2 regions of the Plantactinospora sp. B6F1 genome follow, and region 2 is predicted to be linked to the other one. Evidence: riboswitches for the same ligand, from Rfam matches in the RefSeq annotation. Region 2 holds a riboswitch; the other holds the start of a gene.
What was found. Region 2 has a riboswitch for cyclic di-AMP ahead of ABNF97_RS16845 (C39 family peptidase). Riboswitches for the same ligand answer to the same signal wherever they lie in the genome.
Positions count from the first base shown of each region.

Region 1: it holds a riboswitch for cyclic di-AMP, as region 2 does, so the genes downstream of both, ABNF97_RS09150 (VldE C-terminal domain-containing protein) here and ABNF97_RS16845 (C39 family peptidase) in region 2, are expected to answer to the same signal.

Region 1 covers NZ_JBEEAC010000004.1:369,188-384,881, forward strand. Annotated here, with positions in the region: gene pepN (aminopeptidase N) at 1-453, opposite strand, end outside; gene ABNF97_RS09110 (mycothiol-dependent nitroreductase Rv2466c family protein) at 673-1,302, shown strand; gene ABNF97_RS09115 (DUF1015 family protein) at 1,442-2,707, shown strand; gene ABNF97_RS09120 (ribose-5-phosphate isomerase) at 2,867-3,340, shown strand; gene ABNF97_RS09125 (hypothetical protein) at 3,357-3,680, opposite strand; gene ABNF97_RS09130 (GNAT family N-acetyltransferase) at 3,719-4,969, opposite strand; gene ABNF97_RS09135 (hypothetical protein) at 5,077-5,625, shown strand; gene ABNF97_RS09140 (glycosyltransferase) at 5,724-6,845, shown strand; gene ABNF97_RS09145 (polysaccharide deacetylase family protein) at 6,873-7,583, opposite strand; cyclic di-AMP (ydaO/yuaA leader) riboswitch at 8,173-8,306, shown strand; gene ABNF97_RS09150 (VldE C-terminal domain-containing protein) at 8,310-9,332, shown strand; gene ABNF97_RS09155 (O-acetyl-ADP-ribose deacetylase) at 9,449-9,976, shown strand; gene ABNF97_RS09160 (hypothetical protein) at 10,411-10,893, opposite strand; gene ABNF97_RS09165 (hypothetical protein) at 10,962-11,249, shown strand; gene ABNF97_RS09170 (glycosyltransferase family protein) at 11,246-12,520, shown strand; gene ABNF97_RS09175 (glycosyltransferase family 2 protein) at 12,480-13,385, shown strand; gene ABNF97_RS09180 (P-loop nucleotide/nucleoside kinase family protein) at 13,322-13,822, opposite strand; gene ABNF97_RS09185 (FkbM family methyltransferase) at 13,899-14,801, shown strand; gene ABNF97_RS09190 (hypothetical protein) at 14,914-15,426, shown strand.
Region 2 covers NZ_JBEEAC010000011.1:155,434-171,127, forward strand. Annotated here, with positions in the region: gene ABNF97_RS16835 (GNAT family N-acetyltransferase) at 1-378, shown strand, start outside; gene ABNF97_RS16840 (DUF2231 domain-containing protein) at 584-1,117, shown strand; gene ABNF97_RS16845 (C39 family peptidase) at 1,251-2,123, opposite strand; cyclic di-AMP (ydaO/yuaA leader) riboswitch at 2,576-2,717, opposite strand; gene mdlC (benzoylformate decarboxylase) at 2,973-4,577, shown strand; gene ABNF97_RS16855 (hypothetical protein) at 4,967-5,668, shown strand; gene ABNF97_RS16860 (hypothetical protein) at 5,753-5,986, shown strand; gene ABNF97_RS16865 (protein kinase family protein) at 5,994-7,187, opposite strand; gene ABNF97_RS16870 (hypothetical protein) at 7,358-7,510, shown strand; partial or broken gene ABNF97_RS16875 (DNA topoisomerase (ATP-hydrolyzing)) at 7,538-9,898, opposite strand; partial or broken gene ABNF97_RS16880 (LAGLIDADG family homing endonuclease) at 10,328-10,942, opposite strand; partial or broken gene ABNF97_RS16885 (DNA gyrase subunit A) at 11,114-11,374, opposite strand; gene ABNF97_RS16890 (toprim domain-containing protein) at 11,454-13,511, opposite strand; gene ABNF97_RS16895 (nucleotidyltransferase domain-containing protein) at 13,815-14,756, shown strand; gene ABNF97_RS16900 (nucleotidyltransferase domain-containing protein) at 14,813-15,592, shown strand; gene ABNF97_RS16905 (GNAT family N-acetyltransferase) at 15,607-15,694, opposite strand, start outside.

The DNA of each region.
Region 1 (15,694 bases), on a different contig from region 2:
GGTGAAGACGCTCTTCAGGTCCGGCTGGTCGAAGCAGGCGAAGACCCGCTGGGCGTCGGCGGTCTCGAACTGGCTGTAGAGATAGGTCTCGCCGTCCACCGGATCGACGCTGCGGTGCATCCCCTGCCCGCTGGAGGAGTAGAGGAAGTCGGCGTCGACGACCAGGGTGTTCTCGGCGGACAGGCCGGTCAGGATGAGCCCGTCCTCGGCCGACCACCCGGAGAGGTCGACCGGGGAGCCGTTCAGCGTCGCGGACCGTACCGAATCCGCCGCCACCTCGATGAAGGTGCTGGCGCCCGGCTCGGCGCACCGGAACCGGACCTCCGTCGTCGAGCGGAAGGTGCGGGCCTGGGCGCCCCGCCCCGCAGACGACAGGTCCAGGCGGATGTCATAGCCGGTGACGTCCAGTAGACGACCCCGCTCCGTCGCCTCGACCTGGGTCAGGTTGCGCACTCCTGGCACGTGAATCTCCATCCGGTCTGCCCGCTGACTGTCCCCGTCGACAGCGTCGAGCCATCCCCACGGCTCGACGTTGAGTGTTTCATGCCGGCGGAAACGCCACCGGTGCTCCAGGTCACGGTCTCATCCCGCTGTCGGCGGGGGGTCTGCGGGGTGAAGATCTGTAACGGTGTCGCCGATTCCGGCCTCCCAGACGACGAAGGGAGTCGCGCCGTGTCCGAGCGCGCGTCCGTTGACATGTTCTTCGACCCGATCTGCCCCTGGGCCTGGATCACCTCCCGCTGGCTGCTGGAGGTGGAGAAGGTCAGGCCGGTCGACATCCGGTTCCGGGTGATGAGCCTTTCGGCGCTCAACGAGGGCCGGGACGACCTTCCCGAGGAGTACCGGGAAGGGCTGAAGACCGCCTGGGGCCCGGTGCGGATCTGCATCGCGGTCGAGCAGCGGCACGGTGCCGAGGCGGTCGGCAGGCTCTACACCGCGCTCGGCAACCGGATCCACCTCGGTCGGGAGGACCGGGGACCGGAGCTGTACCGGGCGGCGCTGGCCGAGGTCGGGCTGGACCCGGCGCTGGCCGAGGCTGCCGACTCGACCGGGTACGACGAGGCGCTGCGGGCCAGCCACGACGCCGGGATGATGCCGGTCGGCCAGGACGTCGGCACACCGGTGATCCACGCTCCCGGCCCGGTGCCGGGCCAGACCGTCGCGTTCTTCGGTCCGGTGATCACGCCCGCCCCTCGGGGGGAGGCGGCCGGCCGGCTCTGGGACGGCGTACTCCTGGTCGCCGGCACCCCCGGTTTCTACGAGCTGAAGCGGACCCGTACCGAGGCGCCGAGCTTCGACTGAATCCTCTGCAACCCGGTGCACTGATCGCCCGGGGCGGGCGACCCGGCCGGTACGCCACCGGCCGGGTCGCCGCCCACGGGGTGGAAACCGCCGGGGTGTCCGTACGCCGGGTCCGGCACCGCCGGTAGCGTTCCCGCACATGACGGTCGTGCATCCGATCCGCCGCGCCTGGGTCACCACCGGCGGCACCGGCGCCCAGAACTACGACGAGTTCGCCGACGACGCCGAGATCACGGCGATCATCCGGGACAACCCCGCCAGCGCACTCGCGATCGAGATGCCGCACCGGGCGCCGGAGAGCCTCGGGCGGTCCTTCACCGACGCGCTGCCCGCCGCGGTGGCCCGGTTGGCGCAGGCCCGGGCCGACGGCAGCTACACCCCGGCCGAGCAGGTCGTGGTGCTCTACCGGATCACCGCGCCCGGTGAGGCGCCCGGTTACGGGATGTTCGCCATGGTCGACACCGACCAGATCTCCACCAGCGCGGACGAGCCCGGACTGGTGATCCGGAACGAGGACGTCTTCATCGCCAAGGTGCGCGAGCGGGTGGCGCTGGCCGAGGCGACCGGTCATCTCCTCTCGCCGGTACTGCTGCTCCAGACCGGTAACCGGGCCGCCGGCGAGGGTGCCGGCGGGCCGGGGCGGGAGACCGGCGAGGCGCTGCACCGGGCGTTGGCCGAGGCCACCGACGAGGCCGGTCCGCCCGCCGCGACCGACACCGACCAGGCCGGGCGTACCCACGCCATCTGGCTGCTCGGGCCGGGGGCCGGCCAGGACGAGCTGCTGGCGCTGGCCGGCGCCGGTGAGCTGGTCGTCGCGGACGGAAACCACCGCAGCCTGGCCGCGCAGATCGGTGAGCTGCCCCGGTTCCTCGCGGTGATCACCACACCCGCCTCGGTGGCGATCCAGCCGTACAACCGGCTGGTCAGCGAGCTGACCAGTACCCCGGACGAGCTGCTCGACCGGCTGCGCGCCGCCGGCGCCGGGGTCGAGCCGGTGGCCGGTCCGGCGGCGGTGCCGGACTCCGGCGGCACGATCCAGCTCTACACTGCCGGCGCGACCTACGCGGTCACGCTCCCCACCGGTCAGGGCGGTGGGGTGGAGAACCTGGACCATGCGCTCGTCGAGCGGGTGCTGCTGCGGGAGGCGCTCGGGCTGGACCCGGGTGACAAGCGGATCACGTACGTCGGTGGGGACTACCCGGCGCGGTGGCTGGTCGGCGAGGTCGACGCGGGCCGGGCGGAGTTGGCGATCCTGATCGCTCCGGTGACCGTGCGGGACTTCGTCGCGGTCAACCTGGCCCGGCAGAAGATGCCCCGGAAGAGCACCTGGTTCACCCCGAAGGCCCGCGCCGGCCTGGTGCTGGCCGAACTCGGCCGGGACACGACGGAGGCGCACCGGGGCTGACGGCGCGGCCGGTCCGCCGGCCGATGTCTCCAACCGGCGTCTCCAACCGGTGTCTCCGGCCAATCGGACGGGTCTCGGGCCGCGACCACTCCTGTGATCTGTTCGGCTGTCGCCGTGCCTGCCGGCGGGTGGCCGCGTCGGGCTGACAGACTGCGCGGTATGCGCGTCTATCTGGGATCCGACCATGCCGGCTACGAACTCAAGGTGCACCTGGCCAACCATCTGGCCAAGCAGGACTACGAACTGGTGGACGTCGGGCCGTTCCTCTTCGACCCGGACGACGACTATCCGGCGTTCTGCCTGCACGCCGGGGCCCGGGTGGTGGCCGACGCGGGCAGCCTGGGCGTGGTGATCGGTGGCTCGGGCAACGGCGAGCAGATCGCCGCCAACAAGGTGGCCGGAATACGGGCGGCGCTCGCCTGGAGCGTCGAGATCGCCCAGCTCGCCAGGGAGCACAACGACGCGAACGTGGTCGCGATCGGTGCCCGCCAGCACACCCTGGACGAGGCGACCGCGATCGTGGAGGCGTTCCTCACCACGCCGTTCTCCGGCAACGAGCGGCACGCGCGGCGGATCAGGCAGGTCGCCGAGTACGAGCGCTCCGGTGCGCTGCCGGCGCTGCCGGCGTCGTAGCCGCCGACCCCGCCGGTCAGCGGCCGCCGCGCGGCAGCTCCTCCCGAGGTACCCAGTTGCGCCGGACCAGCACCAGCCGTTCGGCCGCCTCGGCCAGATCGGCCTCGGTGGGCCGGGCCGCGTCCCGGGCCCGCATCGCCGCCCCGACGCTCACCTGGGAGGCGCCCGAGCCGATCAGCCCGCGCAGGCCGCGTTCCGCGTCCCGGTCGTCTCCGCCGCCCGGCGCGGCTCCCGGCCCGGTGCCCGGGTCGCCGCCGCGCTGGCTCTCCCCGGGTGGACCGCCGCTGCCGCTCGCCGGGTCATGGCGCAGTCTCCGCCGTCGGCGCTCCGGGTCGGTCATGCCTCGACACTACCGGTCGATGGCCTGCCGGTCCTGACTCAGAAGATTCCGAGGCCGGCGGGCGCTCGGTGCCAGCCGAACGCGGCGGAGGTCCGGGCCAGGGCGCCGGGACGGATCTCCCGGACCCGCCCGGCGGCGGCCAGCGCGGCGAGGGAGGGGCCGCCGAGGTAGGCGGTGGCGAGATCGCGTACGTCGCAGGCGAGATCGGCCGGGTCGTCGGTCCGGCCACACCGGGCGGTGCCGGCCGCGGCGGTCAACCGCCACCGTCCCGCGTTCTCCGGCAGCAGCGGGTCGGTGACCTCCAGTACGACGTCGACGTCGGTGGCGTATCCGCGGGCCGTCAGCGCCGCCGGCAGGTCCACGATCCGGACCCAGAGCCCGTGGTCGAGCCGGGCACCGAGCTGGCGTACCTCGTCGGCCAGGTGCTGCACCGGCTCGTCGGTGGCGGCGAAGTCGTACCGCACGTTCCGGGTCAGGTCGATGCCGACCAGGAACCGCCACAGCGCCGCGTAGGCCGCTGGGTCGGCGGCCACCAGCTCGTCGAGAAGTACGCTGCACCGTGGTCCTCGGTCGTCCTGTCCGGGCCGGACCCGCCACAGGGCGTAGCCGACCGGCCCGTCCGCCGTCTCGGCGAGTATGACCTGCCGGGCCGTCGCGCCGGACCGCTGGGCGGGGTTGTCGATCAACAGGTACCGCCACCACGGGTCGGTCCGGCTGGACCAGCCCGGCCGGTCCCGGCGGAGCCGGTCCCAGAGGGCGGCGAGCGCGGGTCGCAGCGCGACCGGGTCGCCGGTGCGCAGCGTTGTCCTCGGTCCGGTCCCGTCCGGCTCGGCCAGGCGCAGCCCGGCGGTCTGCACGTCCAGGCGCCACCGTTGCGCCGCCTGGCCGTAGCCGAACCGGGGATAGATCTGCCCCTCGCTGGCCCAGAGCACCGCGATCGGCTCCCGGCCGGCAGCCCGGACGTCCCGCAGCTGTCGGCGCATCAGCCGGCTGAGCAGACCCTGCCGGCGATGGGTGGCCGCCACCGCGACCCTGGTCACGTGCGCGGCAGGTACGACCGCACCCGGCACGGTCAGCTCCCGGGTGAACGCCGCCGCGTGCGCCACCACGGCGTCCCCGGAGCGGATCAGCAGCGACCGTTCCGGTTCGGTGAGAGCCTGGCCCGCCTCCGCCTCGTCCTCGTCCGGCAGTGCGTGGTAGGCGGCGTACAGCAGGGTGGCGATGGCGGCCCAGTCGGCCGGGGCGCCGACCTCGATCGGTGGCTCTGATCCGAGCGTCGTGGCGGTCATCGATCCTGTCTAACCGATCCACGCCGGCTCGGCGAGGTGTTTACCGGCTGGTTACCCTCGGAACTGGGGACGGGTTCGGGCCCGACCCGATGGGGAGGACAGGACAGATGGCAGACCAGACGCAGCCGTGGGCCGAGCGGACCGTCGAGATGCCGCCCGGTGCGGAGGGACCGGGGATGCCGCCGGGGACCGAGGGATTCCGGCGGGGTGTGGCGCAGGTCGGGGTGCCGCGGCCGCGTACCGAGCCGGAGGCGCCGCACGAGCCGACCGGCACCGGGTGGCCGGTGATGGAGCAGGAGCGGCAGCAGCTTCCGCCCGGCTACCACTGGCGCCAGCTGCGCATCGGACGGCACTGGAGCATGATGGGCGGCCTCTTCGCCTTCGTCTGCTGGGGAATCTGGGCGATCTCGTCGCGGGGCGACCTGACCAGTCCGGTGGTCACCTTCGTGCTGACCCTCTTCGTCGCGGTCGGCCTCTTCGCGCTGGCCCGGCTGGTCGGCCGGGTGGTCTGGGAGCGTCAGCTCGGCCGGATCCGCCGCAGTGCCCGGGGCGCGCACCTGGTCACCGGGATCTTCCTGGCCGGGGTCGGGGTGGCGTACCTGCGCCAGACCGGGTGGGTGGTCGACCTGTGGAACTGGGTGGCCGGGCTCGGGTGACAAATCACAATTTGGTCACTCGATAGTTACTGAGCGCGTGGCGTCCGATTACTCGGCGCTACTATTCGGTCTCCGTCCTCCACTGGAGGTTGTGCACGGTGACCCTGCTCAGCGTGATAGTCCCGGTCTACCAGGTGCGGGCGTACCTGGCGGACTGCCTGGACTCCATTCTCGACCCGTCCTTTCCCGACCTCGAACTGGTGGCGGTGGACGACGGCTCCAGCGACGGCAGCGCGGCGATCCTGGCCCGGTACGCCGAACGCGACCCCCGGCTGGTGGTGGTCACCCTGGACCGCAACCAGGGGCTCGGGACGGCCCGCAACACCGGCCTGTCCCGGGCCACCGGCGAGTACGTGTGGTTCGTCGACGGCGACGACTGGCTGCCGGAGGGGAGCCTGCGGGCCGTCGCCGAGCGGCTGACCCGGACCCGGCCGGACCTGCTGATCACCGCCTACACCCGGTACTACCCGAACGGCGGGACCCGGCACCTGTCGCTCTCCCAGGTCGGTGCCGGGAAGCCGGTGCCGGAGACGTTCACCCTCCGGGAGCGCCCCGGGCTGCTGTCGGTGCTGCACATCACCTGCAACAAGGTGATCCGGCGCCGGTTCCTCCTCGACCTGGGCCTTGGGTTCGAGCCCGGCTGGTACGAGGACGTCTCGTTCAGCTTCCCGCTGATGCTCGCCGCGCGGCGGATCACCCTGCTGGACCGCTGCTGTTACGCCTACCGGCAGCGCCCGGAGGGCGCGATCACCGCGACGGTCAGCGAACGGCACTTCGAGGTCTTCGCGCACTGGGACCGGGTGCTGGCCGGCCTGGACGCCGACCCGGCGGTGTCGGCCGAACTGCGTCACCTGATCTTCCAGCGGATGATCTGGCACCTGTTGCAGGTGCTCGGCCATCCCCGGCGGGTGCCGCCGGGCCGCCGCCGCGAGTTCTTCGCCGAGATCGTCACCCGGTACCGGGCCCACCTGCCACCGGCGGGCTACCAGCCGCCGGGCGGTGCCGCCGGACTCAAGCACCGGCTGGTCGGTCGCGGTGCGTACGGGCTGTTCACCGCGCTCCAGGCCGCGCGGCGGGCGCACGTCGGCGTGGTGACCCGGGTCCGGCACCCGCGCTCCGGAGCGCGGCCGGCGGTCGGCACCGCCGCCTCGGCCCCGCCGCCGGTGCCCGGCAGTCGTGCCGAGGCGGTACCCGGCGAGGTGACCGATCGGGTGGGCTGACTGTGGGCTGAGCACGGCGGCGCCGGATCAGCCGTGCTCGCCGAGCGGGCCGACCCGCCAGCCCCGGCGGAGGCACTCCTCAAGCAGGTACGGCAGCGCGGCGAGGCTGGCCTGCCAGGAGCCCGGCGCCGAGGTGCAGTCGGAGTCGTGCAGCAGTACGGTGCCGCCGCCGGACAGCCCGGCGCGCAGCGTGTCGAGTACCGAGGTGCGGGTCGCCGACCGGGTCCAGTCCCGCCCCCAGCAGGTCCAGAGCACCGGGGTCAGGCCCAGCCGGCGGGCGGCCATCAGGGCGGCGGTGCTGAGCACCCCGTACGGCGGGCGGAAGTACCGGGGCGTCCGCCCGGTCACCGCGCCGATCAGCTCCCGGGTGCGGGCCAGGTCGCGGTAGGTCGCGTGCGGGCCGCGGAGCAGCAGGTTCCGGTGCGCCCAGCCGTGCACCGCCACCTCGTGCCCGGCGGCGGCGAGGTCCAGGCCGAGTTCGGGTGCGCGGGCCAGCATCGACCCGAGCAGGAAGAACGTCGCCCGGGTCCGGTGCGCGGCCAGGGTCTCGACGAAGAGCGGGGTGGAGGCCGGGTCCGGGCCGTCGTCGAAGGTCAGCGCGACGTGGCCCGGAGAGCCACGTCCGCTCAGCCGGGGAAAGAACCTCAGCCGTACCCCGGGCAGCACGGTCAGCGCCGGTACCACCTGGGCGGCCAGCGCGGCACCGACGGTCGTCGCCGGTACCGCGCGTCCGCGCACTCGTTCCTCCACCCGCCGCACCATCGCGGACGCGGATACCCGCGCGGCCGGTCTTCATCCTCATCCGCCACGGGTGGCCCGGCCAGTCCGGCCCGGGTCTTCCGGGGGCCGACCGAGTTTGCGGGGGCGCCGATCGGGTAGCCGGCGCGCGGCGCTCCGGGGAGATGCGGCGCTCCGGGGAGGTCCGGGGGTGCAGGCGAGTTCGACACGCCGTGCCGGACACGTAGTCCGCCGTGCCGCGTGTCGCGGCACCGGGTTGTGGTGACCGTGGGTCTGCTCTCGGCCGGCACCGTGGCCGGTGGCCGTGCGGCACAACACCCTGGCGCCCATGGTGACCGGAGAATCACCGACTGACCAACCTGGACACGTTTCCGCACGTCGAGCGGGTGGGAACGCGCTTGGTAAATAGCCGACAGCAGCAAGTCGATAATGGCGGACAAAGCATGCTCTTCGATGCGTCCGAAGCGCAGTGATTACTGATAGTCGTTGCCCGACAACGCCTTTGGCCATGATTGGGTCTTGCCATTCGAGAAGCGAAACCGGGTATGCTGTCTGCCGTTCATAGCCGCCGGATGCCGCGTGGCGCCGGCGCTGATCGCCGCCTAATCGCCACACGGCGAGCCGGGGACCCACGCACCCCTGGGGTGAATCCGCGACAGCGGTAGGGACCACTTCCATCCCGAACCCGTCAGCTAACCCGGTCGGCGGCCGACGGAAGGGATACATGTGAGGGCACCCCTACGCCGAACACTGGCGACTGCCCTGGCACTGCTCACCGCCGCAGCACTGGTCATGGTCCCCTCGGAGGCGTCGGCGGCGCCAGCGCCGAAGCCGGCTCCTGAGGAGGAGGCCGACTCACCGGTACTCGGAGAGGTGCTCGCCAGCGCAGGCAAGCGGCTCGCCGAGGCGAAGGCCGAGCGCGTCAAGTCCCAGCGGCGGCAGCAGCAACTCGGCACCCAGTTGAAGCAGGCGGAAGCCCGCCTCGCGGCACTCACGCCGGAGGCGAGCGAGATCGCGGCCGAGTCGTACCGCAGCGGCAAGCTCAGCGCGATATCGATGCTGCTGACCAACAACTCGTCCGACCCCTCGGCCAGCTCGTTCATGGAGCGGGCGTCCGCGCTCAACGAGTTGAACATGTTCAACAACAGCAAGATCCGCGCGCTCAACCAGGCGCGGGACGAGGTCGGTGCGGCCAAGAAGGCGATCGACGAGGAGGTCGCCAAGCAGGCCGCGCAAGAGAAGATCATCAAGAAGCAGCAGTCGGACGCGGCGAAGGCGCTCGCCCTGGTGGGTGGCAACTCGCGCCCCGACAAGGGGCTGGTGGCGGCCACCTCGCCGGTGGCCAGGCCGGGGCCCGGGATGGCGGACGGCTTCCCGGGGCTGCCCTGCAACAAGAACGACCCGACCACCAGCGGCTGCGTCACCGCCCGGACTTTGCACATGTACAACGAGGTGCGCCGGGCGGGCTTCAAGAGGTTCGTCGGCTGCTACCGGCCCGGCGGGCCGTTCGAGCACCCGAAGGGCCGCGCCTGCGACTGGTCGCTGCGCAACTCCGGCTTCAGCCGGGCCGCCAACGACGACCAGATGAAGTACGGCAACGACCTGGCCGCGTTCCTGATCCGCAACGCGGACCGGCTCGGCATCCTCTACGTGATCTGGTACAAGGAAATCTGGTTCCCGGACCGGGGCTGGAGTTCCTACAGCGGTCCGAGCGACCACACCGACCACGTGCACGTCTCGATGCTGTAGCCCGAGCAGCACAACAGCCCGCGCAGCACAACGCCACCGCCCCGCCACCTGGCCGCCAGGTCGCGGGGCGGTCGCGTTGTGCGGACAGGTGCCGCGCCGACTGGCATCATCGGCGGATGGTCACCATCGAAGTCGTCCGTGGCGACATCACCCGGGAACGCGTGGACGCGATCGTCACCGCCGCCAACGAGTCGCTGCTGGGTGGTGGCGGTGTGGACGGTGCCATCCACCGCGCGGCCGGTCCCCGGCTCGCCGAGGCGGGCGGGGCGCTCGCACCCTGCCCACCCGGCGAGGCGGTGGCGACCCCGGCGTTCGACCTCGACCCGCCGGTCCGCAACGTCATCCACACCGTCGGTCCGGTCTGGGCGGGCGGCGGATTCGGCGAGGCCGAGGTGCTGGCCTCCTGCTATCGCCGCTGCTTGGCGGTCGCCGACGAGGTGGGTGCGCGCAGCGTGGCCTTTCCGGCGATCGCCACCGGGGTCTACGGCTTTCCTGCCGACCAGGCGGCCCGGATCGCGGTCGATACGCTCCGGTCCACGCCGTCGGCGGTCGAGTCGATCCGACTGGTCGCCTTCGACGAGCAGACCCGCACGCTGCTGCGGGCGGCCCTCGACGGGACCGGCCCGGCCGGGCCGGCAGCCTGACCGTCCGAGCCCGGGCCGGAACTCCAGACACCGGACGACCGGTTCGCCGGTGGGCGGCACACCGCCCCGGCGGCTCAGCCCGCTCCAGTTCCCCGGCCACGTACGACTCAGCCTTGACCATCGCCGGTGCCGCGTGGCAGCGGCCGCGCGGCACGTCCAGCCGCTCCACGTGCCGGCGTAGCCGCCCCTCGTCGACGCAGGCCCGTACCGTGGTCAACCGCTCGGCCGTCGCGGAGGGCAGCGGACGTAGTCGGGGGTGGGCGGTGAGGAGCATCCTTTGTCTCCGTGCGCGAGGTCGCCGGGTTCCGTCCACCGCGATCCTGGCCGCCCCCGCAACCGGCGTCGGTGCCGGCACCGGCCCTACGAGCCGGCGGCTTCGCCGCGGTGGCTCCCGGCCGGCACGGCGCCGGACTCCGGAATGGAGCCCGGTCCGGTCACCGGCAGCGCCAGACGACGGCCTGGACCGTGCCCGTCGCGTCGTTCGACTGTCCGGCGACGGTGCGTCCGTCGTCGCTCAACGTCGTCGGGATCGACGGGTCGCCCGGGTCGTGGCCGGCCAGGTCCGGCAGGACCACCGGAGCGGCGCCGGTGACCAGCACGGCCCGGCCCTGCGGGTCGGTGCCGACCTGCCAGCCGTGCGCGTTCACCGTGCTCGCACCGTGCTCCAGCTCCCCGAAGACCCGCGTTTCACCGGTCCGGACGTTCCACCGGACCGACCCGACCCGGCTGCCCTCGCCCCGCTCGCCGCTGCCGCCGCGCAACCGGGCGGCGCGATCCTGGCGTACCCCCGCCGAGGAAGTCACCGCCGGGTCGCCTGCCGACCGGCCGAGGCCGTTGCTGGCCACCCCGGTTGCCCAGCCGTTGCGGATGGCGAAGACCCGTGCGGCCGCGGCCGGCGCACCGTCGAGGCTCGGCATCGGCAACTCGAGACGACGTTGTTGATGTCCTCGCCGGCCTGCCGGGCAGGATCGAGTTCACCCCGGCCGTGGCGGGTCGGACCCGGTTCAACCAGTCGGCGTGGCACGCCTGGCGGGCCGGGTTCCGGGAGTGCGCGATGCTCGCCCGAGGCTGCGAGTACGGCAGCACCGATGCCGAGGCGCAAGCCCGCCTGGAGGTGTGGACTCTCACCGGTACCGGCCCGTACGCCGAGGACGCGATGAGGGGCGCGCGGGCCGGGGTGGCGTTCGCCGTCGACACCCCGCCGGACGACGGCATGTGGCAGAACCTCAACGACCCTGCGTGGCTCGCCCGGCGCTACGCCGCGAGCCGATGACCACCCCTGCGGCGCCGTTGGTGCTCATCGAACCGGCGGCCGGGTCGGTCGGCGGTCACTGGTTCCAGGCGGCTATCCGCCTGGCTCGGCAGTGCGCCGCCGAGGGACGTGCCTGCACGGTCGTCGCCCTCGGGGGTATCGAGCCGACCGCCCGCGCCGCTCTGCACCGGGCGGGAGCCCGCGTCGTCGGACGTGTCGGCCGCGAGCCGGCCGAGCGTTCGTTATGGGCGGCTAGTCGGCTGCTCGGTCGCGTCAGCCGGTTCACGGGCCGGCTGCCGCACCGCCGGCTGCCGCACCAGATCGGCGCTCTCGCCCGGTGTTTGGCCGAAGCGGCGGCGCTGCGGACCGGTACCCGTGGCATCCGGACCGGCAGGCCGGTTGTGGTCGTGCTGTCGGCCAGCGGCGCGTTGCACGGTCTCGCCGCCGGACTGTCCGGCAGAGCCCATATCCGGGTGGTGCACGAGGTTCCTACGACCGAGGACCGCGCGCTACGCCTCATCGGCCGGCTCGCGTCCGCCCACCTCACCCGGGTCCGCGTGGTGTGTCCCACCGAGGCGGTCCGGGCACGGCTGGCGCACCTGTTCCCCGGGCTGCCGGTCGGAGTCTGGCCGTTCGCGCTGGCGGATGCCGAACCGCGCCTCAGCGACGCCGAGCGCACCGCTGCCAGGGCCGATTTCGGTCTCCAGCCCGACGACACGGCGCTTGCCCTGGTCGGCGGGTGGTGGCCCCACAAGGACATCGCCACCGTCGCGGCGGCCCTGGCCCGGCTGACCCGTCCGGTCTGCGTACTCGTCGCCGGGCATCCCGTCGACCCGGTGTTGCTGCGCGGCCTTGCCGCCGCCGTGGATGGCCGGGTGCACGCGCTTCCCGGCGCGGCACCTCGCTGGCACGTCCGCCGCGTCTACGCCGCCGCCGATGCCGCGATCGTGGCCCGGCGAGCCGGTGTCGGCAAGGAGAGCGGCCTGATCGCTGACAGCGTGGTCCTCGGCGTGCCGCTGCTGGTCTCCGACCACGACCCCGCCACCACCGGCCTGCTCGGCAACCGGCCGTGCGTGCGCCTGTTCCGCACCGCCGACCCCACCGATCTCGCCTCAGCGATCACCGACCTGGCCCGCCGGCCGCTGCCTCGCCCGGAACCGGGCGAGGCAGCCCATCTCGGACTGCCCACCGCAGCGGCCACGCTCGCGTTCTGGACCAACCTGGCCACCGACCTCGGAAGGACTCAATACCATGCCGATCCCGCCTCTGATCGCCGTCATCGGGCCGGTTGAACCCGACCTGCTCACCGCGTTCGTCGGGCACTATCGCGCCCACGGTGTGCACCGGTTCCTGCTCGCCTTCCACTTTCCCGACCAGACCACTGACGGCGAGCGCGTCCGGCTCCTCGACGCCTGCCGCGCTCTCGACATCAGTCCCGCCCTAGTGAACGTCGGCCCCTGGCACGAGCACACCAACACCCGCCTCCGCGACGAACTGCGCAACGTCGCCGGCCCCGGCTGGCACCTGCTCGCAGACGCCGACGAGTTCCACACCTACCCGAACGGTCTGGTCGACACCCTGCACGAAGCAGCCAGCGCCGGCATCGGCACGGTCGGTGGACTGATGCTCGACCGGATCGCCGGAGACGGCTGCCTCCGGCCGTGGACCCCGCGGCAGGGCCTCGACCGCGCCTACCCGCTCGGCGGGTTCCTCACCCACTACCTCCTGCGCGGTGACCCGCGAAAGATCGTCCTGGCGCACTCCAACGTCCCGGTCGCCAGCGGGAACCACCGCGCTCCCGGCCACCGACCCGTCAACCGGCCCCCGGTCGTGGTTCACCACTTCAAGTGGCGTCGCGGGGTTGAGAGCTATCTCCAGCAGCGCGTCAACCACATCGCGGACGGCAGTTGGCGCAGCAGCAGCCCCGCCCTGCTGCGGGAATCCCGACGCCTGCTCGATCACCTCGCCCGCCACGACGGGCACATCGCCGTCGACTCACCCACCCTGCCGCTGCGCCCGGTGACCCTCGACGCGCTACCGGCCTGGTGGACGCAAGAAGCCGCCCACATCATCGACACCTGGCGGCCACCGCCTCAGAACGACCCGACCGGCACGATCTCCTCACCCTCACCGTCCGGCACGTCGAACCGGGCGTAGAAGTCATCAAGCGCGCTCTCGGTCACTGTCAACGCGTTGGCGTGCTCCTCCTCGTTGCGGGCCGTCAGGCGGCGAAGCAACTCCTCCCGGGGAACCGGGAAGTACAGCAGCCGCCACCGGCCGCCGGCCGTCTCCACCAGCTTCTTCCACGCGTCCCGATCCGCCCGACGCCACAACCCGTGATCGAGCACCACATCACGCCCCTCGGACACCAACCCCACCAGCCGATCCCGCACCTCGGCCACGACCGGCGCCTCCCGCTCGAAGTACTCGTACTCCGGATAGTCGACCCCGTACCGGCCATGCCGGGCAAAGACCTCCTCGTCCACCGACAGCCGCACCGCCCCCGCCGGCTCCAACACCCGCCTCGCGTACGTGGTCTTACCCGAACCGGTCAACCCCAGCAGGAAGAACACCACCGGCACCCGCTCGCTCACCGGGCCTCCTTCACCGTCACTCGCCCCGACCACCGTGACAGTCTGCCACCTACCCGATACCCCAGGAGCCACGTCGATGTTGCAGCCTCTTGTTGTCAACACCCTCCGGACCTACCTCCGACACGGACCCGGCGGTGCCCAGCTCGCCGCCCGCCTCGATGACCACCTGACCCGCCACCCGGTCACCGCCACCGGCCGTACCCTCGACGGCATCACCTTCCCGAACCTCACCACCACCGACATCATCCAGCGCTACCTCTACCTGTTCGGCACCTGGGAACCCCACCTCACCGCCTGGATCCGCCGACGCCTCAACCCCGGCGACACCTTCATCGACATCGGCGCGAACATCGGCTACTACAGCCTCCTCGCCGCCCACCTCGTCGGCCCGACCGGCCGCGTCGTCGCCGTCGACCCCTCCCCACACTTCACCCAAGCCCTCGCCGCCGCCGCACACGCCAACCGGCTCGACAACATCCGGATCGTCCGCGCCGCCGCCTCCGACACCACCGACCGGATCACCTTCTACACACCGAGCACGGCCAACCTCGGCAACACCACACAGGTACGGCCACGCGGCCCGGCCGCCGCCACGTTCCAAGCCGAGGCCAGACCCCTGCCCAACCTCACCACCACAAGCGAACTCGCCCAGGCCCGCATCATCAAGATCGACGCCGAAGGAGCCGAAGCCGCCGTCATCCGAGGACTCACCCCCGCGATCAACCAACTCCACCCCTCGGCCGAACTCGTCATCGAGGTCACCCCACGACTGCTCGCCAAGCAAGGGCTAACCCCCGCAGATGTCACCAACCCACTCACCGCAGCCGGCTACCATGCCTACCACCTCGACAACGACTACGCCGCTGCCCGCTACCCCCGCGCCCGACGCCGCCCCATCGCTCCCCGACGGTTGACCGCCCCGATCACCGACATGAGCGACATCATCTTCTCCCGAACGGACGCCGCGATCCTGCCGTGACCCCTGGCGCCCGCCCTGCCCATTGGCGCGACGAACCCATCGTCGGGCTGCGCCCTCGCCGGTGACTCGCGCCGTCAACGGCGAGGGTGTCAAGCTGTGGAGGTGTTGCCTGTTGCTGCCGGAGGATGCACCGGAGCCGGTCGTGGTTGATGACGATCGGTGGCGGGCTGCCGAGCAGCGTCGGCGGAAGCTGGCCGAGCGGTTGGCGTGGGAGCTGGCGCATCCCGACCCTGACGCCCCGCCTGGCGCGCTCAGTGACTTCGTTGCGGCGACCGCGCTGCGGGTCCGCTGGGCCTCATCCATCGAAGCCCGGACCGCCTTTGACCAAGCGCCGCACCTCATCGCCTTCGGTGAAAAGTTCGGTCGTCTCCAGGGACGCGGTGGCGTGATCTTGTACGTGCACTGCCTGGAAGACAGTCTGGACGAGTGGAGTCTGGTCGTTCCGTACGAGCCGTTCACCGGGCCGGTCCTGGTCTGCGTGGACGACCTGGAAGACCACTGCATGTGGATCTCCGAGGACGACCCGCAGACACAAAAAGCCCTCTCAGACTTACGCACCGGGATCGAGTTGGCCCTCACCACCCGCGCGGAACTGATCGTCAAGGGCAGCCTGCCCCCGGACTGATCCAGTAACGAGGGCCCCGTGCCGGCTGCCTTAGCCAGTGTCGGCCGACAGACCTCGTCATGGACAAACAACCAGGGCGGCGGCCTGCTCGGCTGTTCTGGATCCGACTGGGCGCACTCGGCAACGGTGCCGGCGCGCTGCAAGGCCACACCGCCACCCGAAAGAGGCCGCACCCCGTCGGACACACCGCCCGTGCCCCAACAAAACACCTTCTTGCGCTTCGTTCCGGATAATTGCCATATCAACGTTTGCGACTCTGATGCTTGAC
Region 2 (15,694 bases):
TACCGGGCGGCCTACCCGGGGAACTGGTTCGACCCCCGGATGGTCGAGACCGGGCACTACGTGGGGCTGCGCCGCGACGGCGAACTGATTGCCGTCGCCGGGGTGCACGTCTGGTCGCCCCGTTACCGGGTGGCCGCGCTGGGCAACGTGACGACGGCTCCGGCGTACCGGGGACAGGGGTTGGCCAGCACGGTGGTGGCGACACTCTGCCGGCGGCTGCTGGAAACCGTCGACACGGTGGCGTTGAACGTCGTCGCGGAGAACACCGCCGCCTACAAGCTGTACGACCGGCTCGGCTTCAGCCCGATCGCCGAGTACGCCGAGTACACCGTCGGCGAGCCGGCACCCACCCCCGAGGCGGATGTCCGTCCGCTGTGAACCGAACCGGCGATGAACCGGACCCCGGCACGTAGCGGTCCGACCCTTGTCAAGGGTCGACACCGCGGGCACCATGTCAACGTTCTCGAAAGCCGCCAGTCCGCCAGACGCCGGGCCGCCAGGCATCCGGGCCGGCTGTCCGCCCCGTCCATACGTCTGCCGTCCATCCCTGTCTTCGCAGCCGATCTGTCGCCGAGGAGCGCCGGTGCTTGAGGAGTTCATGGGCATTCCCGCCCACCCCTTCCTGGTCCATCTCGCGGTGGTGTTCGTGCCACTGCTCGCCCTGACCACGGTCGGGTACGCGTTCGTCCCGTTCGTCCGCCCGCACCTGCGTTGGGTGCTGGGACTGCTCGCCGTCGCCACCCCGCTGGCCGCGCTGATGGCCAAGCTCTCCGGTGACCGGTTCCTCGCCCGGCTGGAGTCCCGCAACCGGGTCAGCCCGGAGTACGTCCCGCGGCTGGCGGAGCACCAGGACCTCGGTACCAACACCCTGTTCGCGACGATCGCGCTCGGGGTGCTGGCCCTGGCGCTGGTCGTCCTCGTCAAGCCCCGCGGCGCCGCCGCGGCGCCGACCGGTGGGGCGGACGGGGACGGCGCAGCCGGCACGACTGCCAAGGGGGCGCCGATGCTGCTGACGCTGGTGCTCGCTGTGCTGTCCCTGGCGGCGGCGGGGATCGCCCTCTACTACGTGTTCCGCACCGGCGACACGGGCGCCCAGGCGGTGTGGGAGGGCCAGTGATCAACCCCTGATCGCGGGCCTGGTCGCGCCCCGAAGAGGACGCCGGCCCGCCCCACATCCCGGTCGGCACGGGTCGTCCGGGTGGGTGGGGCGGGCCGGCGTCTGGGTTGTCGCTACCGGCGGGCGGGGGGGGTCAGGACGAGTAGCCCCGGGTGGCCACCCAGTTCGCCAGGTCGATGGTGGTCATCCAGTAGTGGCTGTCCGCGCCCGGGATGGCCGGGTCGGCGATCTTCACGGTACGACCGTCGTCGCGGTAGCCGACCACGGTCACGTAGTGCCCGCCGGGGTAGCTGTGCCAGCCGCCCGCGAGGTCGGTGGCCGAGCCGGCGATGTTGACGACCACGGCGTGCCCGCTGGTGACGGCGCGCACCACGTCCGCCTGGAGTTGGTCCATCTGGGCCGGGGTGGCGGCGCCACCGGGGATCGCGGTGGTGCGGTAGACATCGGTCCCAATGATCTTGTTCAGCACCCGGGTGGTGTCATGGGCCGAGTTCGTGCCGCTCATCGTGGTGCCGAGGTCGGCGGCGACCGCGTCCTGGCTCGGCTGCTTGTCCCGGACGGTCAGCGCGATCCGGGTGGCGGCCGGGCCGCAGTACCAGCCGTTGATCTGGGCCTGGAACCGGTAGTCCAGCAGCTTCGACTCGGGTGGCGCCGGTGGCTTGCTCGGGCTGCTGACCGGGGCGGCCCTGGTCGCCTTGCTGGCCGCCGGGGCGGGCTCGGTGGTCGCCGGCTGCGACGGGGTCGCCGGCTTGGTGGTTGCCGGGGCGGTGCTGTCCGGGCTGGTGCCGCCCGGGGCGGCGGTGGCGGCTCCGGCCTGTCCCGCCGCCGGGCTGCCGTGATCGGCGACGGCGACGGTCGAGGTCTGCGGGCTCTCCGTCGAGCCGGTCGAGGTCAGGACGACTCCGGTGGACGCGGCTGCGGCGAGCACCGCGGCCGAGGCGAGCGCGAGCCGGTTGCGCCGGCCCGACATGGCGGTCCTGAACCGTCCGTTAATCGCGTGCTTCAACGTTTCCTCCAGGGGAAATGCGCGTCACCCACACCGGGGGGCAAGGAATGACGTGGCGTTTCTGTCGCTGCCGGAATGTGCCGTGAAATCGCACGGAGTCGCACGGGGCGGCCCGCCGAGAAACGTTCGGCGGAACGGACCGATGGTGCGAGCGGACCGGTGGCACGCCGACCGGCGGTAGCGCCGCTTTCGGCGTACCTGTGGAATCAGCGGCACCACGATCCGTCGCCGCCGGCTGACGGCCTCAGCGGGAACTCTCGGCCAGCTGGCCGGCGGCCCCGCGGCGCCCGCGCGTCGACGACTTCGGCGGCACAGACCGCTATCGGGTCAGGTTCGGGTGCCGCCCGGGGACCGAGTGGTCCGGGACGGTCGCGGCGGCCGGGCGCGGGACCGCGACGCAGCGAGGGAACCGGGGGGACGGGCCAGGGCCCGGGTGGTGCGGCACGAACACGTACTCCTTCCGACACCGCCTACCGGGTTAGCTGACGGATTCGGGCGGGAAGGCCGCCCTACCACGGGCCAGCGGCTCGCGGATTCACCCCAGATAACTGTGGGTCCCCGGCTCGTTACCTAACGACTCGGCGGGTCTGCTCCGGTGTCACCAGATGGTGACCAAGGGGCCGGACCAGACGCGCCGAGATTACTGGCCGCCTTCTGCCGTTGCCAACCCTGCTGAACAGCGAAAACAGTGACCCAGAACGCGATTGGGACATCGCGCGGCCGGCCGCCGGGCCCCGAGCGACCAGCCAGATAAACCAGCATGATCATGTACGGGTGCGGTATGACGGAAATGACCGGCTTAGCCCGGTGGTCCGAGGATGGGACGAGGACTCCAGGAGGCTCCTTCCGATGACAACGGTGCACGAAGCGACCTACGACCTGCTCCGTTCCCTCGGCCTGACCACCCTGTTCGGCAACCCGGGCTCCACCGAGGAGCCATTCCTGAAGAACTTTCCGGCCGACTTCGCCTACGTTCTGGCCCTTCAGGAGGCCTCCGCGGTAGCGATGGCGGACGGCTACTCCCAGTCCAGCGGCCGGCCGGTGCACGTCAACCTGCACACCGCACCCGGCACCGGAAACGGCATGGGGAGCCTGGTCACCGCCTGGCACAACAAGACACCAATGATCGTGACCGCCGGCCAGCAGACCCGGACGATGAACCTGTCCGAGCCGATGCTGACGAATGTGCGTCCGACCCAACTCCCCGAGCCGTACGTCAAATGGAGCCACGAGCCGCTGCGCGCCCAGGACATCCCGGAGGCGTTCATGCGGGCATTCGCCACCGCCGTAGCTCCGCCGGCCGGCCCGGTGTACCTCTCCCTGCCGCTGGACGACTGGGACGAGCCTGCCACCGGCACCGCGCAGGTGCGCCGGGTGAGCACCCGGGTCGCTCCCGACCCAGCGGAGCTGGACCGGTTCGCCGAGATCCTGGCGGCCAGTCGGCACCCCATGCTGGTGATCGGGCCCGCGGTGGACCGGACCGGTGGCTGGGCCGAGGCGATCGCCCTCGCCGAACGGAGCCGAGCACCCGTCTGGCAGCCACCATTCGCGGACCGGGTCGGCTTTCCGCAGGACCACCCTCAGTTTCAGGGGCTGCTGCCGCCGGCCATCGGGCCACTGGCCGAGAAGCTGGTCGGCCACGACACCGTACTGGTGATCGGTGCCCCGGTGTTCCGTTACTACCCATACGTCCCCGGTCGACGGGGTTACCTGCCGGACGGCACCCGGCTGCTGCACATCACCGACGACCCGGCCGAGGCCGCCCGGGCACCGGTCGGCGACAGCCTGCTCGGGGACGTCGCGCTCGCCTGCGCCGGGCTGGCCGAGCGGCTGCCAGCAAGCGACCGACCGATGCCACCGCCCCGGGCCGCCGCGCCGGACGGAGCTGCCACGGGCCCCCCGCTCGACCCGGCAGCGCTCTTCGGCGCACTCGCCGCCGAGTGGCCGGCAGACGGCATCGTGGTCCCCGAATCCCCCTCCAACCTCAGCGTGCTGCACCGGCAACTGACCATCACCCGGCCGGGTTCGTACTTCAAGATGGCCAGCGGCGGCCTGGGCTTCGCGCTGCCGGCGGCGGTCGGCATCGCGCTCGCCCAGCGGGACATCCGACAGCACCGGCCGGTGGTGGCGGTGATCGGTGACGGCTCGTTCCAGTACTCCCCGCAGGCGCTCTGGACCGCCGCGCAGCATCGGCTGCCGATCGTCTTCGTGGTGCCGGTCAACCACGAGTACGGCGTGCTGAAGGCCTTCGCCGACCTGGAGGACGCACCGGGAGTCCCGGGGCTGGAACTCCCCGGACTGGACATTCCGGGCATCGCCCGCGGCTACGGCTGCACCGCTCACCAGGTGGAGTCGGTGGACGAGTTCCGGACGGCATTCCGGGCCGCCCTCGGCATCGAGAGCCCGACCGTGCTGGCCGTGCCGATCACCCGGGACGTCGCCCCGCTGCTCTGACCGCCGCCAGGTGTCACGGTCCGGTCGGCATATACGGTCAGTGGCTGATTGCCCGGGATCGGCAGGGCCTACCTCGACCCCACCGGGGCCCGGGCGGGAGTAATGATCGACTTCCCGGGCGCGGAATGTTGGCGGCCAGCGGGTCGTTACATTACGCGTACGGCTGAGTACCACCGCCCGTGACCTGGGCTGGTGGCCGAGCCCTCGGGAATGATCCGGGGCGCCCGGTCGTTACACATAGCGTTCGCCCGAGTACCGGCACCCCCCGGGCAGGTGTTCGGGCGTTCCTCGCTTGTCCCTGGAGACCTGTGGCGTCTCGGGACAGGTTTCTCCAATGACACCCCATCCCCCCGGTGGGGTGTTCATCCCCGATTGGAAGGAAGACCATCATGAACACCACCATGTTCAGCCGATGGCTCCCGGCCATCGAGCAGACCTCCCTGATCCGTAGGACCGCCCTGGGTGTGGCTGGTCTGGCCTTCGTCGGCGGTACCGTCGCCGGCCCGGCCGTCGCCGCGCAGGCCGCCCCCGAGCATGTCGGCTCCCCGGTGTCGCAGTCGGTCCTGGCCGACAAGGACGACAAGGGCGACAAGGGTGGCAAGGGCAAGGGCAAGAGCGACAAGCGTGCCAAGGACCGTAAGCCGTCGCGGGACAAGCTGGTACCGCACGGTGTGCAGGGCAAGCAGTCGAGGATCCCGCTGTCGGGTGAGCAGTCCGACAACGTCAGGGCGATCGTGAAGGCCACCAAGAACGCCGGCCTGGACGAACGGGCCGCGGTGATCGCGGTCGGTACCAGCCTGCAGGAGTCGAAGCTGGAGAACCTGGGTCACCTCGGTGCCCGCAACGACCACGACTCCCAGGGCCTGTTCCAGCAGCGCCCGTCCTCGGGCTGGGGCTCGGTGGAACAGATCACCGATCCGGAGTACTCCACCACCGCGTTCCTCACCGGACTGAAGCAGGTTGACGGCTGGCAGAACCTGCCGCTGACCGTGGCCGCGCAGAAGGTACAGGTCTCCGCGTACCCCGACGCGTACGCACAGTGGGAGGACCAGGCCGCCGACCTCGTCGCCGACACCTGGACCAACAGCTGAACCAGCGCACTATCCGCTGGCCGGGTCCCCGCACCAGGGGCCCGGCCAGCGGCGTCTCCGGGTACGGCCTGGCACACTGCCGGGATGACCCAGAATCCTGACTTCGCCGTGAGCCTGCGTGGGTATGACCGGGACGAGGTGAACGAACTGATCCGTCGGGGCAACGACGCGCTTGTGTCGGGCACCCCGGCGGAGCGTGCCGCAGTCGCGGAGCAGCTTCGCCGGCCTGTGCTTACCGTTCGGTTGCGCGGCTACGATCGGATTCAGGTGATGGGTCACCTCGACCAACTGGTGAACCGCCTCACGGCGACGGATTGAACAGGTATCAGTCGACAGGTTGGCCGTTCCCTCCGGTGCCGCTCGAAGCTGCGCGATTCGTACGTGCGCGATTGTTGCTCGACCTACGTACCCCGGCACCGGGAATCCGGCTCAACTCCTGGGTGATCTCCTGGGCCGGGTACGGCGCTGTCCGCGTCTCGCCGAAGAACTTCCAGTAGAAGCCGTTCATGACCGCCGCGACGGGCGCGTAACGGGTGATCAGCTCCGCCACCGACTCGGGGACGCCGACGGGTCGGGCTCCCGCCGCACAGCGGCGAATGTAGTCGTGGTGTTCGACGGGTCCACCGGTGTCGGGAACGGCTATCCCGACGACATTGGCGACCATCCAGTTGAGCAGGTCCCGCACGAGATAGCCGGCGTCGTGGCTCGTGTGCTGTGCGACGAAGTTCCGCTCGTCCGGCGACAGGTCGAACCGGGACGAGATGGCCAGGCCGAGATCCGCCAGGTAGAGGCGGCGACCGTCAGTAAGGATGTTGCCGAGGTGAGCGTCGAAGTGCAGCAGGCCATTGGTGTTCATGAAGGCGATGTCGGCGCTCAGGCATCGCTGCGCCCTAGCGCAGGCGTCGGCGACGATGTCTGGGCCGGAGGCGAGCTGGTCAGCCAGCCAGGCGTCCAGTTTGCCCGGGATGTATTCAAGGCACAGCACAACGCTCGCCGATGCCTCGGCGAGCGCATGTAGCCGCCGTCGCACCGCCGCCGATCCGTCCCAGTACGCGACGACACGATCGATCTCGGCAAGCTCGTCGGCCAGCGGCACCGCGCCGGGCAGCACACGCCAGTGATACATCAGTGGGAACGCCTCGGTTCGCTTGGCGAGCACCCAGTTCGTCGTCATCGTGTTGGCAGCGACTTCCCGCCAGGCGCCGAAGCCGCTACTGCCGTACGCCGCGACTCCGTACTGGTAGAACATGGGCAGCTCGAACAGGTTCGCGGTGGACATGATGTTCCGCGGCTGGCGTTCCAGGTCGGTCAGGGCGATCCGCTTCACGAAGACCGGAACACCCGCGACGTCCAGCAGCGCCCAGGTGCCGCCGATGCCGGACCCGTTTTCCTGTGCCGTGGCGACGAGCTGACCGAGCTGGTGATCGTTGAGTAGTGCCAACGAGGTGGACACGTCGCCGTACCTGAGCACACGGGCCGGGTGTGACATGTCTGTGCTGTCGTCCGGCAGTCCGCTCACCGCTCACCTGTATTCCGACCTGGCAATCCTCCGAGGCTCGCGGAGAGCCTAACGGTGACGCGCCTGGCGGCGGCGGACGACCCTGAGCAGGCGCGTACAACCCGCCCCGGGGCGAGCTCTCCGCACACCGGTGTCCGGGGCACCATCACCCCGTTCGGGTCCCGCACGGCGTGGCCGGTGGTGGCCGACGAACGGATCCGGGGCGCACCATCACGCTCGGCACCGGCGAGCGGGGTACCGCCGTGGCGCTGGACGCCGACGCGGCGGTGGCCGCCCTGGACGGCCGGCTCGCCGACGTCACCGACCCGGAACCGCCGCGCTGACCCGGCGGGGGCGGCCGGGCAGGGCGGTCAGCCGCGTTCGATCAGCCGGCCCACCTTGTCCGGACCGAACATCGCCGCGCCGGAACCGTCCCGGCGCTGGTCCGGCTCGGGCAGCGCCATCGGCTCCCCGCGCTTGCTGATGCCCACCGGTCGCGGCCCGATCCAGGCGACGACCAGCCTGGACTCGCCCTTGAGGAAACGCTGTGCGCGCACCCCGCCGGTGGCCCGGCCCTTCGCCGGATAGAGCGCGAACGGGGTCACCTTCACACCACTGCCGGTGGAGGTGACCACCATCGGCTCGCCCTGCTCCGCCTCGTCGGTGCGGACCGCGCCGAAGAAGACCGCCTCGGCGTCGGAGCCGAGGTTGATCCCGGCCATTCCGCCGCCCTTGACGCCCTGCGGCCGGACCAGCTTGGCCGGGAAACGCAGCAGCGAGGCGTCCGAGGTGACGAAGGCGAGCGTCTCCGCGCCGTCGGTGAGCCAGGTCGCCCCGACCACCTCGTCGCCGTCGCGCAGCCCGATCACCTCGAACTCGTCGGACCGGACCGGCCAGTCGGGGGCGCAGACCTTGACCACGCCCTGCCGGGTGCCGAGGGCCAGGCCGGGCGAACCGGCACCGCGCTCACCGAGCGGCGCCAGCCCGACGACCGTCTCGCCCGGCTCCAGCGGCACCAGTTCGGCGGTGGACATCCCGCCGGAGAGCGAGACGGTACCGGCCTGCTCGGGCAGCACCGGCAGCGGCAGCACGTCGGTCTTGAACGCCCGCCCCGCGCTGGTGACCAGGAGCACCTGACCCCGCGCGGTGGTGTGCACGACGGCGCGTACCGCGTCGTGCTTGGTCCGGCCGTTGCGCCGCCGCCCCTCGGCGGCCTCCTCCGACTCGGCGGCGGTCCGGGCGACCAACCCGGTGGCGGAGAGGATCACCTGGCACGGGTCGTCGGCAACCTCCAGCGGCCCGGCCGGCGCCGACGCCGCCAGCACCTCCTTGAGGTCACCGTCGATCAGCGTGGTACGCCGTCGCGTGGCGAACTCGTCCACCACCGTGGCCAACTCGTCGGAGACGACCTTCCGGAGCACACGGTCGTCGTCGAGGATCTCGGTCAGCGCGGCGATCTCGTCGCGCAGCCGCTCCCGCTCCACCTCCAGCTCGATCCGGTCGAACTTGGTCAGCCGGCGCAGCGGGGTGTCCAGGATGTAGGTGGCCTGGATCTCGGAGAGCCCGAACTGGCTCATCAGGCCGTCCTTGGCCGCCTGGGCGTTCTCGCTGGCCCGGATCAGCCGGACCACCTCGTCGATGTCGAGCAGCGCCATCAGCAGGCCGTCGACCAGGTGCAGCCGGTCGCCCCGCTTCTGCCGGCGGAACGTCGTACGCCGGGTCACCACCTCGTAGCGGTGGGCCAGGAAGACCTCCAGCAGCCGCTTGAGCCCGAGGGTCTGCGGCTGGCCGTCCACCAGGACGAGGTTGTTGACCCCGAAGGACTGCTCCAGCGGTGTGAGCCGGTAGAGGTCGGCCAGCAGGGCCTGCGGGTTGACCCCGACCTTGCACTCGATCACCAGCCGGGTGCCGTTCTCCCGGTCGGTCAGGTCTTTGACGTCGGCGATGCCCTGGAGCCGGGCCGCCTGTCGCTGTCCCTTGCGCGGACCGGAGGTGATCAGCTTGCCGCGTACCTCGTCGGTGATCGCCTCGATGACCTTCTCGGCACCGACGCCGTAGGGCAGCTCCACCACGGTGATCGCCTGCCGGCCCCGGCTCCCCTCCAGCGGACCGGTCTCGACCCGGGCCCGCATCCGCACCACGCCCCGACCCGTCTCGTAGGCCCTGCGCACCTCGTCCAGCCCGAGCAGCAGGCCGCCGGTGGGCAGGTCCGGGCCGGGGACGAACTCCATCAGCTTGTCCAGGTCGGCGTCCGGGTGGTCGATCAGCCAGCGGGCCGCCGCGACCACCTCGCCGAGGTTGTGCGGGATCATGTTGGTGGCCATCCCGACCGCGATCCCGGAGGTGCCGTTGACCAGCAGGTTCGGGAACGCGGCTGGCAGCACCGTCGGCTCGGTAAGCGAACCGTCGTAGTTGGGCTTGAAGTCGACGGTCCCCTCGCCCAGCTCGCCGACGAGCAGCATCGCCTCCCGGGACATTCGCGCTTCGGTGTAACGCGCCGCTGCCGGTCCATCGTCTGGGGATCCGAAGTTTCCATGTCCGTCGATGAGTGGAGCGTTCAACGAGAAATTCTGGGCCAGGCGAACCATCGCATCGTAGATCGCAGTGTCGCCGTGAGGATGGTACTTACCCATACAGTTATGTACCACGTAACCCTCGGCCACAAAGGCATGCGCAGCGCTGCCGACCTGAATATCGTACGTTGTGTCGGAAGAAACTGGCTCGACCGACTCGACCCTCATGAACGACGAACCAGAGAGGGCATCAAGGCGTTGCGCAAGCGGCGATCCTATACGGTGGAGTCGTCGAACCCAGCCGTCCCGTTCCGCCCGCCAGAGTGGAACGGAACGCTCTTCGAGCGGAACGCCTCGACTATCCCTGCCGTATCGCACCCGGGTGCCACCGCCCGACGACAGAGACGAACGGAACGCGACCCCATTTTCGTCCCGGAACCATCCGCCGCCAAGGTGCGCTGCGGAGAACTCAGCCATGACAGCGCGGAGCGGCAGGCGGTCATTCCCCCGCTTCCCGCCGTATGCGTATGAAACGGCCGTAACGCGCCGCAGTTCTTCCTGCTTGTATCCGATTCGCACCCAGCGCAGCATCGCCGAAGCGAGCACTGCGGCGTCCCGCCCGGAGACGGACAGCCCGAAGAGGTACCTCTGCCGGCCCCGACCGCCCGACGACCAGTGCTGCCCATGCAGCCCAAAGTCGGCAAGCATCGAATAGACCTGCCGTATCAGCACCTCACTGGTGCTGACGAGAACGATCTCGCGATGACGCTTACGTACATATCCGTCGCCGTCGAACAGGCCCGCGAGGAACGGTATCCAGGCGAGGCGCCTGTCAAGCACGTCCGCTGGAACCCTCTTCTCGTTACTTAGCGGCATCGCGACGTCCAGCAGCCCCTCGTGCCGACTGAAGGTCAGGATGTGTTGATCGCGGTGGTTGGCTTTTTTTGCCTCGCGCTTACCACGCGAGGCGTTCAGTCCGTTCGCGATTGCCCAACCGTGAGCGGCGTCCAATGGCTCGACGTCACACATGTGCATCCGGACTCTGCCGTCGCCGGGCCGGGACCGGTCGACGGGAAACCCCTCGGCCACGACAAGGCCACGGACATAGTCGTAGAAGTCGCCACCCTCCGCCGCCAGGTGCTCGTGGCGACTCCTGCCGTACGCGACGGTCAGTCGGCCTGTCAGATCCCGGGCATCTGTCCACCTGGCGAACAGGTCATCCTCGTCGACCGTCCGAAATCGCTGCCCCGGCGTAACGAGCATCGAATGACCGTTGGTCCAGGTGACCCGTACCAAACCCGAGCCTGGATTCTCGTAGACCGCCGTCACCGGCACAGGCTGTCCCTGCCCGTCCAGGACATCGTCACCAACATCGATACTTTCGATCGGACGAAGGCCCGTCGGAGTGGATACCAGGGTGCCTCGGACGAAACAATCACCAATGACCCGGGCCGACTTCACGTGTGCCCGGTCGGGCCGGTGCCCCTGCTCGTTCATCGAGTAGAGAATCCGCCGGTGCACCGGCTTGAGCCCGTCCCGGGCGTCGGGCAGCGCACGGGAGTGGATCACCGAGAAGGCGTACTCCAGGTAGGAGTCCTCGACCTCGGTGGCCAGTGGGTTGTCGAGGACCCGGGCCCCCGCCTGGTCGAAGGCGGACAGGTCGACCTTGGGTCCCTTACCCGTACGGCGTGCCATGACGTACCGCGCTCTCTTCCCTCGCCCGGCCGGTGCCCCGGCCGCTGTCGATTCCGCGTGCCTGTCCGCGCCCGGCGGCTCAGGCGTCGATCGCCTCCTGGTCGACCCGGTTCGCCGAGTCGATCAGCCAGTTCTTCCGGGGCTCGACCTTCTCGCCCATCAGCAGTTCGAGAACCTGCTCGGCCGCCTCGGCGTCGTCCATGGTGATCCGCCGGACGATCCGGCTGGCCGGGTTCATCGTGGTGTCCCACAGCTCGTCGGCGTCCATCTCGCCGAGCCCCTTGAACCGGGGAATCGGCGTCACCACCTGCTTCCTCGCCTTCTCCAGCCGGGCCACCGTGGCGACCATCTCGGCCTGGGTGTAGGTGTAGTGGGTCTCCGGGTTCTTGCCCCTGGTGCCGATCTTGTGCAGCGGCGGCACGGCGGCGTAGAGCCGGCCCGCTTCGATCACCGGCCGCATGTACTTGGCGAAGAGCGTGATCAGCAGGGTACGGATGTGCGAACCGTCCACGTCCGCGTCCGCCATGATCAGGACGCGGCCGTACCGCAGCGAGGCCAGGTCGAAGGTACGCCCGGAACCCGCCCCGAGCACCTGGATGATCGCCGAGCACTCGGCGTTGTCCAGCACCTGCTGGAGGCTGGCCTTCTGCACGTTGAGGATCTTGCCCCGGATCGGCAGCAGCGCCTGGTATTCCGAGGAGCGGGCCATCCGGGCGGTGCCGAGCGCACTGTCCCCCTCGACGATGAACAGCTCGCTGCGCTCGACCCCGGTGGAGCGACAGTCGACCAGCTTCGGCGGCATCGCCGCGCCCTCCAGCGCGGTCTTGCGCCGGGCGGCGTCCTTCTGCTGCTTCTGGGTCAGCCGCACCCGGGCCGCGTCGACGATCTTCTGCAGCACCGTACGCGCCTCGGTCCGGGTCCGGCGGTCCTCCAGCCAGGCCCGGATGTGCTGCTCGACGACTGTCTGCACCACCCTGGTCACCGGGGCGGTGGAGAGCTCGTCCTTGGTCTGCGAGGTGAACTGCGGCTCCGGGATCCGGACGTGCACGACGGCGGTGAGGCCCTCGAGGATGTCGTCCAGGACCGGCGCGTCCTCCTTCGCCTTGAGCAGGCCGCGTGCGTTGCGGACCGCGTCGACCAGCGCCCGGGTGGCGCCCCGCTCGAAGCCCCGGCGGTGGGTGCCGCCGTGCACGTTCCGAATGGTGTTGGTGAAGCACTCGACGGTCCGCTCGTAGCCGGTGCCCCAGCGGAACGCCACCTCGACCTCGGCCCGGCGCTCGACGTTGCTGCGCATCACCCCGTTGGCGTCGGCGGCGTTCTCCCGGTAGGTGCCCTCACCGGTGATCAGCAGGGTGCCGGAGACCGGCTTCTCGGCGGCCGGAGCCAGGTAGTCGACCATGTCGGCCAAGCCGTTCGGGAAGTGGAACGTCTCGGCGCTGATCGCCCCGCCGGTGGCGTCCCGCAGCACGTAGGTCACGCCCGGCACCAGGAACGCGGTGTGCCGCAGCTTGGTGCGGACCGCCTCGACGTCGAGGGCGGCACCGCTCTCGAAGTAGCGCCCGTCGTGCCAGTAACGGATCGAGGTGCCGGTCCGCTCGCCCCGCTTCATCTTGCCCAGCAGGCGCAGCCCGGGGTGGGCGGCGAAGGACGCGCCGGCACCGGGACCGTCGAACATTCCCGGCACACCGTGCTGGAACGACATCTGGTGGATCTTGCCGTCCCGGCGCACCGTCACGTCGAACCGCCGGGAGAGGGCGTTGACCGCCGAGGCGCCCACCCCGTGCAGGCCGCCGGAGGTCTTGTAGCCGGAGTTGCCGAACTTGCCGCCCGCGTGCAGCCGGGTCAGCACCAGTTCGACCCCGGAAAGCCCGGACTTGGCGTGCACGTCTGTCGGGATTCCCCGGCCGTCGTCGTCGACCTGCACCGAGCCGTCGGCGTGCAGGGTGACCTCCACCCGGGTCGCGTGGCCGGCGACGCCCTCGTCGGTGGAGTTGTCCACGATCTCGTTGAACAGGTGACCCACGCCACGGCTGTCGGTCGACCCGATGTACATGCCGGGCCGCTTCCGGACCGCGTCCAGACCCTCGAGGTGGGTCAGGTCGTCGGCCCCGTACAGGATCTCAGGCTGTGCAGTCAACGGGGTGAACTCCCAGAGTTGCCGGTCGTGCGCCGCTGGTCGGCGGGGCTGGGCGCCGGGGCGGGCCCCACGCCGGTAGCGAGCGTACCCACTGGGCCGGTCGGAGGCCGGCAGCGTCCGGCCCTGCCGGGCCGCGTGGCGAGGAACATCACCCGATTGTCGCCGCCGGGTACGACAGACCGGATCCGGGGCCCACCGCCCCCGGCCCGGCTGGGGCGGTCGGTGCCGGCGTGCACCGCGGTGCGGGCGGAACCTGCGGGCCGCCGGGCCGGGCCACCCTGGCGGTACGGAAGGATGTCCCTCATGTCCACGCGACCGACGGCCCCCCGGTTACCCGACGGGACCCAGGTGGTGCTGCGGGAGAGCGCCACCGACCTGGCGGGAACCCGGGTGCAGCGCGGCGCCACCGGCCGGGTGCTCGGCTACGACCCGGCCCGCGACGACTACCTGGTCCAGCTCAGCGACGGGCGGCGGCTGCACTGCCCGCGCGGGCGGCTCGCGCTGCGCAGGGCGTACCAGCAGAACCTGGCGGTCGAGGCGGGGACGGCGGCCGTCGACGGCCCCGGCCTGGTCGCCCGGCACACCATCTACGCCGCCGTGGTCGGCTCCCGCGCCTTCGGCCTGGCCACCGAGGAGTCCGACACTGACGTCCGGGGCGTCTACGCCGCGCCGTCGGCCGCCTTCTGGTCGCTGACCAAGCCGCCGAGCCACCTGGACGGGCCCGGGCCGGAGCGGTTCTCCTGGGAGGTGGAGCGCTTCTGCGAGCTGGCCCTGAAGGCGAACCCCAACCTGCTGGAGGTGCTGCACTCCCGCACGGTGCTCACCGTCACCCCGGTCGGCGCGGAACTCCTCGAACTGCGCCCGGCGTTCCTGTCCCAGCTCACCTACCAGACCTATTCCGGATATGTGCTCAGCCAGTTCAAGAAGCTGGAGGCGGACCTGCGGCAGCGGGGCGAGCCCCGATGGAAACACGTCATGCACCTGCTCCGGCTGCTGATCGCCGCCGGTGACCTGCTCCGGCACGGCCGGCTGGACCTCGACGTGGGGCCGCACCGCGAACGGCTGCTGGCGGTACGCCGGGGCGAGATCCCGTGGTCCGAGGTGGAGCGCTGGCGGCTGGTCCTGCACGCCGACCTGGACGACGCCCTGACGCACACCCCGCTGCCGGCGATGCCCGACACGGCCCGGGTCGACGCCTGGCTCTACTCGGTACGCGCCCGCAGCGCCCGGGAGGCACTCCGTTGACCCGCTCCGAACCTCTCGGTAACGCCGGCGCAACGCGGAGCGCCCGGGTAGCCGACCTGACCCGGTTGGAGCCGGCCAGCCTGCGCGACGTCGTGGCCGACCAGCCCTATCCGCTGCTCTTCGCCACCGTCTCCGGGGCCCACCTCTACGGCTTCCCGTCCCGGGATTCCGACGTCGACCTGCGCGGTGCCCACCTGCTACCAGCCGCCGAAGTGGTCGGACTACGTCACGGGCCGTCCACCGTGGACCGGAGCTGGACCCGGGACGGTGTCGAGATTGACCTGGTCACCCACGACGCGGCGAAGTTCGGCCACCTGCTGCTGCGGCGCAACGGGTACGTCCTGGAACAGCTCCTCTCCCCGCTCGTCGTGGTCACCGGGGACGCGCACGCCGAACTGGTGGCGCTGGCGCCGGCCTGCCTCACCCGGCACCACGCACACCACTATCGGGGCTTCGCGCACACCCAACGCCGGCTCTTCGACGTCACCGGAGAGCTGAAGCCGCTGCTCTACACCTTCCGGACGCTGCTCACCGGCATCCACCTGATGCGGACAGGCAGGCTGGTGGCCCACCTGCCGACCCTGGCGACGGAGCTGGCCGAGGCGCCGGGCTACCTCGGCACACTGATTGCGGCCAAGGCGGCCGCCGAGCACGATCTGCTCACCGGGGTCACCGACGCGCCCGCAGCCGATCGGCTGGACACCGACATCACGGCGCTGCACGCCGCGCTGGACGAGGCGCAGCAGGAGTCCCGGCTGCCCGAGCGGCCGACCGCGGAACCTGCCCTGCACGACCTGCTGGTCCGGATCCGGCTGGCCACCGTGCCCCGCGGCTAGGGCCGGTGGCGGAGTCACCGGCGCGTGACGGCCGGCGGATCGGGGTTGGCGAGGTCGATGCGCCAGTTGTTGCTGTGCATCAGGGAGCCGCTGCCCGGCGGG